DNA from 3 places in the Halomonas sp. NyZ770 genome. Region 3 is predicted to be linked to each of the others. Evidence: predicted binding sites of a transcription regulator. Region 3 holds the regulator's gene; each other region holds the start of a gene.

Region 1 (4,161 bases), 460 kb from region 3:
TCGGCAGCGGGTTGAGCAGCCCGCCATCCACCAGCACCTGCTCGCCCAGGTTCACCGGAGTAATCACGCCAGGCACCGCAATGGAGGCGCGTATGGCGCGTAGCAGCGGGCCATTTTGAAACCACACTTCGCGCTGGCGTACCAGATCGGTGGCCACCGTGGTCACGGGGATCGGCAGATCCTCGATCAGTACGTCACCCACCAGTTCTTCCAGCTTGCTCATGACCTTGTTGGCCCGCATGGCCCCCATGGGGCTCCAGGTCACATCGACCAGCTTCAGCACGTCCAGATAGTCGAGATGGCACACCCAATCCCGGTACTGGGGCAGCTTGCCCGATGCGTAGATACCGCCAATCAGAGCGCCCATGGAACAGCCCGCTATCGAGATGATCTCGAAGCCCCGCGCTTCCAGCGCCTCGATCACGCCGATATGCGCGTAGCCTCTGGCCCCGCCGCTGCCCAGCACCAGGGCCACCTTATTTCCCTCACCCAGCGCTCTCCCTGCCAACAGACTCACCACGGCACGCCCTCCTTGTTATTTTTCATTGCGTTATTCTTCACCGCTCTACTCTTCACCACTCTACTCTTCACCACTGGGGCTACGGCAAATCACCTCGGCGACCTGGGCCACGGCCTGCGGCTCCAGATGAAGGTGGTGCCCCCCCGCCAGCACATGACGAGTGAGGCGGGGAACCGCCTGCCGAGCGGCCACCGCCCACTGGCGCTCGCCGAGAATACCGCGCTCTCCTTCTATCAATAGCACGGGGGCTTGAATCTCTGCCAGTGTGGCCAGCACCTGCTGCGGCGTCAGGCGGACCAGGGAAGGCTTCAGCAGGCGGCTGTCGGTGCGCATGGCGACCTTGCCATCCGCCGTGGCCTGGGTGTTACGTTCGACCAGCGGCCTAGCCGTGATGGCATCCAGCGGCGTCACGCCGCCTGCCACCCGGGCGGCAACGGCCTGTTCGATATCCGCATACCGGGGCGTGCGCGAAGCGACGCGGCGGTGGGCGGTGAGGCCCTTGCGCAGCTGGCTGGCCGTCTCCTCTGCGGGCGTATTCAGTGCCCCCAGGCCATCCAGCAGCACCAGCCGTGCGACACGCTCGGGCAGCGCCGCTGCCAGCAGGCAGGAGACCGCCGCCCCCATCGAGTGCGCCAGCAACGTGGCCTGCTCGATCTCCAGCGCCTCCATGGCATCCAGCACATCGTGAAGGTAGTCCCACAGCGCATAGTCGCTGCCGAAGGGCGTATGGGCCGAGTGGCCGTGCCCGCGAAAATCGAGGGCAACGATACGAATGTTCAGTCGCTTGACCAACAAGGGAGCCAGCCGCGAGAAGCTCGCCGCGTTATCCAGCCAGCCGTGCAGGGCGACCCATACCGGGGCATCGTGGCGCCCCCAGCTCAGGGCCGCCAGGCGCCCATTGGCCAACGACAGCGGCGTACTGCCGCTAAACTCGGAACCTTTCATCAGCCCTCTCTCTTCACGAAAAACCCTGCGCCGGATGACGCTTCGAGCACCAAACGTTACCATGCCTGGCATAGCCTATGCGCTGATTTCGAGCGGCCCATGGTGGGCCACCCTTTGCTATCTGCTGGAGACAACCCGATGAAACCTCGTCGCGACACCCGCGCCCGCAATCTCGTGTTCTGGATCACGGTCATCAGTGCGCTGGTGGTTGGCCTCTGGCTGGCCCGTTAGCCTCCTCGTCCCCTTACCTTCGCCCCGGCACCTTGCATTTTTTCCCGCATGAATGAATACTGGCTATAAATACTGTATATAAACACACCATTCATTCGTGAGGAGCCCGACGATGCCGTCTCAACCCACTGCCGTTGCGACCGCCTTGCCGTCAACGCCCTTGCCTCTTCCGTTTGCCTCGCTGAGTGGTCGCGCGGGTTTTAGCGGCTTTCCTTCCCCCGCGCAGGATTACGAGCCGCGCACGCTGGACCTCAACACGCGGCTGATCAAGCACCCGACACAGACGTTCTACCTGACCGCCCGCGGCGACAGCATGGAGGGGTGGGGCATCTTCGACGGCGACCTGCTGGTGGTAGACCGCAGCGTGCCGCCTAGGCTGGGCCACATCGTGGTCGCCCTGTTCGACGAGGAGCTGTTGATCAAGCGCTACGCGCTGTATCGCGGTGCGCCGCATTTGTGCTCGTCTCACCCGCACTACCCTCCGCTGCCGCTGGAAGAGGCCGAGTGCCAGCTATGGGGGGTAGTGCGCGCCGTCATTCATGAGTATTTGCCATGATCGGTCTGGTGGATGCCAACAACTTTTACGTTTCCTGCGAGCGGGTATTCCAGCCCACGCTGGAAGGCAAGGCCGTGGGCGTCATGTCCAACAACGACGGCTGCGTGATTGCGCGCTCTGCCGAGCTGAAAGCCATGGGCATTGCCATGGGGACGCCAGCGTTCCAGCTGGAAGGGCTGCGGCGTCGGGGCCAGATCCATTTGTGCTCCTCCAACTACGAGCTGTACGGCGACATGTCGGCGCGGTTGGCACAGCTGCTGCGTGAAGCCTGCCCAGAGGTCGCCCCCTACTCCATCGATGAGATGTTCATTTACCTGGATGGCTTCGATGACGCCCAGTGCCAGGCCATGGGCGTGGCGCTACGCCGCCGTGTTCGCCGTTACCTGGGGTTGCCCGTCTGCGTTGGGCTGGCGGCCACGCATACGCTGGCCAAGCTGGCCAATCACGTGGCCAAGCAGCAGCCACACTATCAAGGGGTATGCCTGCTGGCTGCCCACACCGCCACCACCCAGGCACTGCTCAAACAGCTTCCGGTGAGCGAGGTATGGGGAGTCGGCCGACGGCTTGCCGAGCAGCTCGCCGTGAGCGGTATTCGTACCGCCTGGCAGCTGCGCGAGAGCGACCCCAAGCAGTTGCGCAAGCGCTTTTCGGTAGTGTTGGCGCGCACCGCCCTCGAGCTGCGCGGCACGCCCTGCCTGGAGATGAACGCCGTCGAACAGCCCCGCCAACGCATCATGACCTCGCGCTCCTTCGGGCGAGCCACGGGGCGCAAGGAGGAGCTGCACGATGCATTGCGCCAGCACGCCCAGCGCAGCGCCGAGAAACTGCGCCAGCAGGGTAGTCTGGCCCGTGCGGTGCTGATGTTTCTGACCACCAGCCGCCATCGCAAGGACCTGCCCCAGCTGGCCCCCCGCGCCATGATTCCCCTCGATGCTCCCACCGACGACACGCGGCTCATTCTGCAGGCCGTCAAGGAAGGGATGGAGCAGATGTACCGCCCCGGATACGTGTTCATGAAAGCAGGCGTCATGCTGGTGGACCTGGTAGACGCCCAGCAGTACCAGCTCTCGCTGCTGGCACCGCCTGCCAAAGCGCACCCCCACGTGATGCGGGCGGTGGATGCCATCAACCAGCGGATGGGGCAAGGCACCATCCACTTTGGCATGCGCGACCCGGACGCCGCCTGGCAGCTGCGCTGCGGGCACCGTTCGCGCCGCTACACCACGCGTTGGAACGAGTTGCTGGAAGCCGGTACCCACCCGGGAGCCATCGCAGCGTTTACTTCTCACCGATAGCCGCTAGGCTAGTGATTCCGTACGCCAAAAGTTTGCCTTATGTCCTATCAACGACCTGATGACGAGTATGCGCCCAGCCCGGACGTGGCCCATCGCTGGGCGAGCCGCTACATCACGGGCTACCTTCAGCGCCACCCTGCCCATTCGGCCCCTGACGCTGCAGCAGTGCAGAAGGCGCGCCGCTGGATCATCGTGTGGGCCGCGCTGGCAGGTATCGTCTCGGGCACCTTGATAGGTGGAGCGGAGTGGTGGATGCGGGCACACGCCGTCGACAACTGGGAAGCGTTGGGGTGGCAGGCACAGCTGCCCTACTGGGCAGGCTACATGCTGTTTGCTGGCATCGTTACCGTGCTGGAAATCGGTTTTCTCTACTGGAACTCTCTGCGCGGCGTGGCGCAGGTCAGCCGCCTGGCAGGCTTGCCCTACCCCAGCGCCTCCCCGATGCCGCCCGCCGTGCAGCTGACCGTCCACGGCGTATCCAGAACCGCACTGGAGTACCCCAGCGCAGGCCACCGGATTTACGGGGTCGACCCCCACGCGTACCTGCACGGCTGGAAGCTGACCTGCCGAGCCATTCTTTACCGCTTGAAGGTGAGCCTGAGCAGCTTTGTGCT
Region 2 (4,161 bases), 1.8 Mb from region 3:
CGAAGGGGGCTTCCAGCAGCGGCCTGCCCATCACATAGGTGACCTGTTCCTGGGTCATGCCCGGCTGGAGCTGGCTGACCATCTCCTGGGTGACCAGGTTGCCCTGGGGGATGTCGCGCTTGTACACGCCGACGTAACTGCAGCCGCTAACGACGGTCAGGGCAACGGAAAGAGTAATGATACGAGTCAATTTTTGCATTTGAGCCTGTTCTTCACTATCGTGGTTTCGGTCGATGATACCCGACCTAACCTGTTACTGCGAAGAGCAACCATGGCCGATCAGAACCATGAACTACGCAAAGCCGGGCTGAAAGTGACCCTGCCGCGCGTCAAGATCCTGCAGATTCTCGAAAATGCTTCGGGCCAACACCACCTTAGCGCAGAAGAAGTGTATAAAACACTGATTGATGCGGGCGAGGATGTTGGTCTGGCGACCGTCTACCGCGTGCTGACTCAGTTCGAGTCGGCAGGCCTTGTGATTCGTCACAATTTCGACGGTGGCCATGCGGTCTTCGAGATGACCCAAGAAGACCACCATGACCACATGGTGTGTCTGGAAAGCGGTGAAATCATCGAGTTCGTCGATGACATCATCGAGCGTCGCCAGCAAGAGATCGCCGAAGAGCACGGCTACGAGCTAGTGGACCACGCTCTGGTGCTGTACGTACGCCCCCGTGGGTCGGACGTCACGCGCCAGGACAGTGGCCCCACGAACCGCAAGTAGTCCGCTGCCACATGAAAACGCCCTTGGGGTGCCAGAGCAGTTCATCTGGCGCCTCAGGGGCGTTTTTGTAGGTCGCGTGATGGCCGAGCGCTGCCTTCGCCCGGCGAAGGGCAAAGGCTTGGCGTGGGTTTGGTTGAGTTTGGTTGAGCTTAGTGAGGAGGGCGCTGGCTGGCGTGCAGCATCTCGCGGGCATGGGCCAGGGTCTGGTCGGAAAGCGTAACCCCGCCCAGCATGCGGGCCAGCTCGCTGATGCGGCCTCGCTCGTCCAGCAGTGCCATGTGGGTCAAGGTGGTATCGCGTTTGGCGCGTTTTTCGATATGCAGATGCTGATGCGCCTGGGCGGCCACCTGCGGCAGGTGGGTCACGGTCATCACCTGGCCGTTTTCGCCCAGCTTGCGCAGCAGCTGGCCGACGATTTCGGCCGTCGCACCGGAAATACCCACGTCCACTTCATCGAAGACCAGGCTGGGAATGGTGGAGTGCGAGGCCGCCACGACCTGAATGGCCAAACTGATACGCGACAGTTCACCGCCGGATGCCACTTTCGCCAGCGGGCGCGCAGGCTGGCCAGGGTTGGCACTGATCAGGAACTGTACGTGATCCAGCCCTTCTGGGGTGGGCGTGTCGCGAGGGGTAACGTCGACATCGAAACGCGCCTTGCCCATGGCCAGAAAAGCCAGCTGCTGCTGGACTTCCTTGCCTAGCCGCACCGCTGCCTTTTGGCGAGCGTCACTGAGCAGCTTGGCATCGCTGCGGTAGCGCTCGCGGTAGTCGGCCACCTGGCTGCTCAGGGCCTCCAGGTCATCATCGCTGGCTTCCAGTTGCGCCACTTCCTGGCGTAGCTGGGCATGCAGAGCGCAGATTTCCTCCGGGGCGACATGGTGCTTGCGCGCAATGCGGTGCACGTCGCCCATGCGCTCCTCGACCCAGGCCAGGCGCTCGGGGTCCAGTTCGGTGGTGCTGGCCAGACGCTGCAGCTCGCTGGCGGCTTCTTCTACCTGAATGCGCGCATCGCTGAGCATGGCCAGGGTGTTGGCCAGCGTACCCTTGTCGCTGCCGGGCAGGGCGCTCAAGTGCGCGTAGGCCTGGTTCAGCAACGACAGCGCACCGCCCTCATCGTTTTCACAGCAGTCGGCGGCAAACTGGGTTTCTCGCAGGGTCTCTTCCGCGTGGGCCAGCGTGTGCTGCTCTTCTTCCAGGGTTTGCAGCTCGCCTTCGGCGAGGCCCAGCTGGTCGAGCTCTTCCACCTGATAGCGCAACAGCTGGCGCTTGGCCTCTACCTCGCTGCCCTCTTCACTGAGCTTTTTCAACCGACGGCGGGCATTGCGCCATTCACGGTAAGTCTCGGCCAACTTTTGGCTGCGCTCACGAAGCCCGGCGTAGTCATCCAGCAGCGCCAGGTGGGTTTCTTCCCGCATGAGCGCCTGATGGGCGTGCTGGCCATGGATTTGAATCAGCTGTTCGCCCAGCGATTTCAGGTCGGCAATGGTGGCCGGGTGGCCGTTGATCCATGCTTTGGAGCGCCCGCTGGCGGTAACGACGCGGCGTAACAGGCACTCGTCGGTAGGCAGCTCTCGGGCCTGCAGCCACTCGATGGCGGCGGGCAGGTGTTGAATGTCGAAGCGGGCGGAAAGGTCGGTGCGCTCGCAGCCGTGGCGCACGCTGCCTGCGTCGGCACGCTCGCCCAGGCAGAGCCCCAGTGCGCCCAGCAAGATGGATTTACCCGCCCCGGTTTCCCCCGTGATGGCGGTCATGCCACGGCTGAGGTCGAGTTCAAGGCGGTCAACAATCGCGTAATCCTGGATCGCTAGCTGTGTCAGCATGAGGCCTCCTGAGGCGGTGCATCCCGAATGCTGGATGCTTATCCAATAATTGTTGTTTTATACAGTAGTCGATAACTCACTTCAATGCCCCTCTTGAGATGGCTTTGATGGCCCCCATATAGCTTTTATCCGTGGTCTAAATCCCGCGAATCAACTCAGGTGGCCGCCAACGGCACCGCTACGTATTTCAGGAGCAAGGCATGGCTAAAGAACCGCAAACCCCGTTGGATGAAGAGCTGGCGCGTCAGGAGCAGGAAGCCGAAGTCACGGAGCCAACGGCAGAAGAACGCCTGGTAGAAGGCGAGCTGGAAGGGCTGATCGAAAACGAAGCAGTGCTCGATGGCAGCGTAGGCAACCCTGAAGCCGACGTGCTGGCCGCCCAGGTAGAAGAGCTGGAGCAGAGCCTGGCCCAGGCCAAGGACCAGGCCCTGCGTGCCGCCGCTGAAGCACAGAACGTGCGCCGTCGCGCCGAGCAAGAGGCCGAAAAGGCGCGCAAGTTTGCGCTGGAGAAGTTCGTCAAGGAACTGCTGCCCGTCGTGGACAGCCTGGAGAAAGCCCTGGAAAGCATGCAGGAAGACGCTTCCGACGTGCATCGTGAAGGCGTCTCCATGACTCTGAGGATGCAGCTGGGCGTGCTGGCCAAGTTTGGCGTCGAAAGCATCGAGCCCCAGGGCGAGCCCTTCGACCCGCAGGTGCATGAAGCCATGGCTATGGTGCCCAATCCCGAGCTGGAGCCCAATACGGTAATGGACGTCATACAGAAGGGGTACTCCCTGAATGGCCGTCTGGTGCGTCCTGCGATGGTGGTGGTCAGCCAGAAAGCCGGTTAATCCGATGACGCATTGCAGAAAAAAGCCCTTGAAATGCGCCAGCCGGCCCCCAAATAAAGGGCAACCCGCGAGAATGCTCGCAAACGCCTTAAACAGTTTTGACGGCGTAAACCACTAGTTTTTTGTTTCAACCGAATTCGAGGTTTTTGCTATGGGACGCATTATTGGTATCGACCTGGGCACCACTAACTCTTGTGTAGCCGTGCTCGATGGTGACAGCGCTAAAGTCATTGAAAACGCCGAAGGCGGTCGTACCACGCCTTCCATCATTGCCTACACCGATGACGGCGAAACGCTGGTAGGTCAGGCGGCCAAGCGTCAGGCCGTGACCAATCCGGAAAACACCCTTTACGCCATCAAGCGTCTGATCGGTCGTCGTTTCAAGGACGACGTCGTTCAAAAAGACATCAAGATGGTGCCGTACAAGATTGCCGAAGCCGACAACGGTGACGCGTGGGTAGAAGTCAAAGGCAAGAAGATGGCTCCCCCGCAGGTCAGCGCCGAAGTGCTGAAGAAGATGAAGAAAACCGCCGAAGACTACCTTGGCGAGCCGGTGACCGAAGCGGTCATCACCGTACCGGCCTACTTCAACGACAGCCAGCGTCAGGCCACCAAAGATGCGGGCCGTATTGCCGGTCTGGACGTCAAGCGCATCATCAACGAGCCGACTGCCGCAGCGCTTGCCTACGGCATGGACAAGTCTCGTGGTGACAAGACCATCGCGGTCTACGACCTGGGCGGTGGTACCTTCGATATCTCCATCATCGAAGTCGCCGATGTCGAT
Region 3 (4,161 bases):
CCACGTTACGAGCAAACAGAATCACGCCACCTACCGCGGGATTCTTCAGCAGGCGCTTGTCTTCCTTGGTCAGGGTCTGGCCTTCCAGGTCGAGCATGACCGGGCCTAAAGGTTGAGTCATCGTACTGGGTCCAGGAAAAAGGGCGTCATTCTAGACCACCCGTGTGATCTTTCAAAATGTGGAGTATGCCAGCGGGGAAAACGTCAATGCAGCCATACTGGCGTACCCGGCACAGCCCGTTTGAAAAGCCAGAGCAGGTCGGGATTACGTAGACGCACACAGCCGTGAGAAGCAGCAAGGCCCATGGGCTGGTCAGGGGGAGTACCGTGCAGGTAGATGTAGCGACGCTGGGAATCGACACAGCCGCCGCGATTGATACCGCGCTCCAGGCCACATAGCCACAGTATGCGGGTCAAGATCCAGTCGCGCTCGGGGAATTCGACCGCCAAATCGGCAGAGTAGACCTCTCCGGTCCAACGACGCCCCCGAAAGACCGCATCCTCGGGTAGCCCATCGCCAATCGCTGCTCGAATGTAGTGCCAACCCAACGGAGTACGTCCACTGCCCTCTTCTTGCCCTACGCCGGCCTTGCCCGTCGAAATGGCGCATTCATGCTCTAGCGCGCTCCCCTGCCACCAGCGCAGGCGTTGGGCCTCGGTGTCGATTTCCATCCAGCCACCGTCAACGGGCGGCAGGTCAGCCAATCTGGGCGTGTGCATGGGGCTTCTCATCCACGGTTGCTGCGGGCAACGGCATCGGCGCGCTCATGGCCGCCACCACGACGGGGCGCAGACGTCGGATCAAGTCGCGTACCGTTACCTGCTCTTGATAATCCTTGGCGGCGATATCGCGCAGTGCATCCAGGCCAGACAGAGTGAAAATCACCGTGCCCAGCATGAAGTGCAGCCGCCAGAAACGCTCGGCATCTGGCAGCTCGGGGGTCGCCCGGCGCACCAACTCCGTGAAGCGCGTGAAGACATCGCCATACTGCTGCTGAATGTAGCGACGCAGGTGTCCTTGCGCCTGGCTGTAAGCCAGCCCCAGCAGCCGCATGAACACTTTCAGGCTATGCCGCTCGGCAGGCACGGCCAGCACGGTAGTGGCCATGGTTTCCAGCAGCACCTCCAGAGGAATGGCCTGGCCTTCGTAGCGCGCTTCCAGCTCGTCCAGCGCAGTATGGAAGCGTTCGGAGAACGGGTCCAGGTAACGGGCAAATACCGCCTGTATCAGCGCTTTCTTCGACCCGAAGTGATAATTGACGGCAGCAAGGTTGACCCGCGCTTTGCTGGTGATATTGCGCAGTGATGTCTCGGCAAACCCCCGCTCTGCAAAGAGCACCTCTGCCGTATCCAAAATACGTGTGACCGTATCCGACTGGGCCATAGCGCCCTCCCAAAACAGGTGTTTAAAACATGGCGATCGCGTTGGCGAATAGTATGCCATTACCCCTGCTGGCTCAAACGATTATCCCGCTCAAGGTTCAGGCTGCGTGCCACGGTACGGATTGCAACTCATCATGTACTGGACAGAGCAACATACTGTATACTTAAACACATACTGATTTTACGGACATGTAGCGACTGTCTTTTCACTGTTTGGAGTCTGATATGTCACGCCCACTCACCGCACGCCAGCAGCATGTATATGATTTTATCGTGAAGACCATGGGCGAGCTTGGCTACCCCCCTACCCGCGCCGAAATCGCCAAGGCGCTGGGCTTTCGTTCCCCCAACGCCGCCGAAGAGCATCTGCGCGCTCTGGAGCGCAAAGGTGCCATTCGCATCATTCGCAATACGTCCCGCGGCATTCGCCTGCCCAACCAGGAACCGCTCGACGCCACGCCCCCGGCAGCCGAGCCTGCCAGCGCCGCCAACGATGCCACGCCCAGCGGGCTGCCGGTCATTGGCGAAGTCGCGGCGGGCAGTCCCATTCTGGCAGCGGAGCATATCGACCGTTACTGCCCGCTCCCTGCAGAGTACTTCACCCCCAAGGCCGACTATCTGCTGCGAGTTCGCGGCCTGTCGATGAAGGACGTGGGCATTCTGGAAGGCGATCTGCTGGCGGTGCATCGTACCGACCGCGTGCGTGACGGTCAGATCGTCGTCGCGCGCCTGGAAGACGAAGTCACGGTCAAGCGTTTTAAACGTCAGGGGCATCACGTCACGCTGCTCGCCGAGAACGAAGACTTCGCCCCCATCGAAATCGACCTGAGAACTCAACAGCTGGATATCGAAGGCGTCGGGGTAGGCGTCATCCGAGGCGGGAACGGCCAGGCACTGGGCTAAAATACTGGGCCAGGGCACTGGACCAAGCCACCGCCTACTGCATATCGATGTAACGATGGTCGTTGAACGTGGCGACCCAGTGCGGGTGGTAGACCAGCAAGATACTCAGCAGCATGCCGGTGATGAAGGCTTCCGAGGGCATCAGCAAGGGTAAAAAGCGGGCATACTCCTGAGCCAGATAGATCGCTTCAGGGTCGGTGCCCGCCACCAGAATCAACCCCACGGCCGCCAGCCCGCCTCCTAGCGTGGCCAGCGCAGCACCGAAAAAACCGCAGGCAAACAGAAACACCATCAGATTGTCCGGCAAGCGGCGATCCACGATACGCCATACCACCCCCGTGATCACGGCGGGCACCAGTCCCGTCACCAACACGTTGGGCCCCAACAGCTCCCAGGCATTGCGCCCGATCACCACCATCGCCACGTTGAGCAGCAGGTTGCTGATCAAGGCCAGGGGCACCTTGAACACCAATGTCATCAGCACCGTGAACACCAGATGCAGGGTCAACCAATCGACCGCCTGGGCCCGCAGCTGCCACATCAGCATCACGGCAAGCGTCGCGGCCATCCAGCGATGCTGCAAACCGGTATCTTCCAGCAGCGGCTGCCAGGGGCGCTGCCAAAGCACCCACCCCAGCGCACCTGCCGACACCAGCCAGGTAACCAGCAGTGCCCAGGTGGCCAGCACGCTTTGTGCAAAGGACATGGCGCCCCTCCCCGGTGGGCGAGTTAGCTGAACACGACGGTCTTGTTACCGTGAATCAATACGCGGTCTTCCAGATGCCAGCGCAGGCCGCGAGCCAGCACGGCTTTTTCCACATCACGGCCAAAGCGCACCAGGTCGGTGGGCGTGTGGCAGTGGCTTACCCGATGGATATCCTGCTCGATGATGGGCCCCGCATCCAGCTCTTCGGTCACGTAATGGCAGGTGGCACCGATCAGCTTGACGCCACGCTCGTAAGCCTGGTGGTAAGGCTTTGCCCCGGCAAAGGAGGGCAAGAAGCTGTGATGAATATTGATGACGCGCCCGGCATAGCGCTCGCACAACGAGGGGGGCAGTATCTGCATGTACCGCGCCAACACGACACAGTCGGCCCGTGCCGCATCGATTTGGGTTTGTACCTGCTCGAAAGCCGCCTGCTTGTTGGCCGGGTCCACCGGCACGTGATGATAAGGAATGCCGTACCACTCGGTGAGTGAACGCATGTCGTCATGATTGGAAATGACGCTGACGATATCGCAATCCAACTCGCCTGCCTGCCAGCGATACAGCAGATCCACCAGGCAGTGGGATTCCCGCGACACCATCAACACCACGCGGCGGCGCTTCTGGGTGTCCACCAGTGACCACTGCATATCGAATTCGGCGGCGACGGGTTCGAACGCCGTGCGCAGCGCCTCGGCCGACATGCCCAATGAATCGGCGAGAATTTCGTAACGCATGAAAAAGCGACCCGTCTCCAGGTCGGAGTGCTGGCTGGCCTCGGTAATCGAGCCGCCCTGCTGGGCAATGAAGCTGGAAACACGCGCCACGATGCCCACCTGATCCGGGCACGACACAACTAAACGGTAATAATGAGACATCAATGAACACTCTTGCGTATGTAACGGCACGTTCGCCAGGGACTTACCTGCCGACAGGCAAGCCTCACCAGGCGCGCTAGTGTAACGCAAGCGCTGCGACCAAGCACTGTGGTGCAGTGCCGCGATGATTGTTACAGGCCCCTCCCTTCCCGTATAGTTAAGAGATTACTTCCCAGGCTTTTCATGACCGATGCATCCACCACGCGTTCAACTTCGTCCCCGTCGCCGCCCGCCCCTGCACCTGCTTCCGCTAGGTGGATGCGGTGAAATTGGAATGAATCTTACGCTGTA

What was found. Region 3 encodes LexA, which represses DNA repair genes until DNA is damaged. Its sites were predicted from a motif close to TACTGTNTANNTANACAGTA; they were not measured.
Region 1: LG409_RS11860 (LexA family protein) is a predicted target of LexA. The motif match lies at 1,767-1,786, and genes of this name have one in related genera.
Region 2: recN (DNA repair protein RecN) is a predicted target of LexA. The motif match lies at 2,595-2,614, and genes of this name have one in related genera.

What each region holds. Positions count from the first base shown of each region.
Region 1 is NZ_CP085143.1:2,570,143-2,574,303, forward strand. Features, by position in the region: gene LG409_RS11850 (patatin-like phospholipase family protein) at 1-520, opposite strand, end outside; gene LG409_RS11855 (alpha/beta fold hydrolase) at 581-1,465, opposite strand; gene LG409_RS11860 (LexA family protein) at 1,809-2,252, shown strand; gene LG409_RS11865 (Y-family DNA polymerase) at 2,249-3,547, shown strand; gene LG409_RS11870 (LBF_2804 family protein) at 3,587-4,161, shown strand, end outside.
Region 2 is NZ_CP085143.1:336,843-341,003, forward strand. Features, by position in the region: gene LG409_RS01645 (outer membrane protein assembly factor BamE) at 1-199, opposite strand, end outside; gene fur (ferric iron uptake transcriptional regulator) at 272-724, shown strand; gene recN (DNA repair protein RecN) at 874-2,547, opposite strand; gene grpE (nucleotide exchange factor GrpE) at 2,748-3,377, shown strand; gene dnaK (molecular chaperone DnaK) at 3,529-4,161, shown strand, end outside.
Region 3 is NZ_CP085143.1:2,108,561-2,112,721, forward strand. Features, by position in the region: gene nagZ (beta-N-acetylhexosaminidase) at 1-121, opposite strand, end outside; gene LG409_RS09685 (L,D-transpeptidase) at 205-720, opposite strand; gene LG409_RS09690 (TetR/AcrR family transcriptional regulator) at 698-1,384, opposite strand; gene lexA (transcriptional repressor LexA) at 1,609-2,286, shown strand; gene LG409_RS09700 (energy-coupling factor ABC transporter permease) at 2,321-2,992, opposite strand; gene purU (formyltetrahydrofolate deformylase) at 3,016-3,870, opposite strand; gene LG409_RS09710 (ribonuclease J) at 4,145-4,161, shown strand, end outside.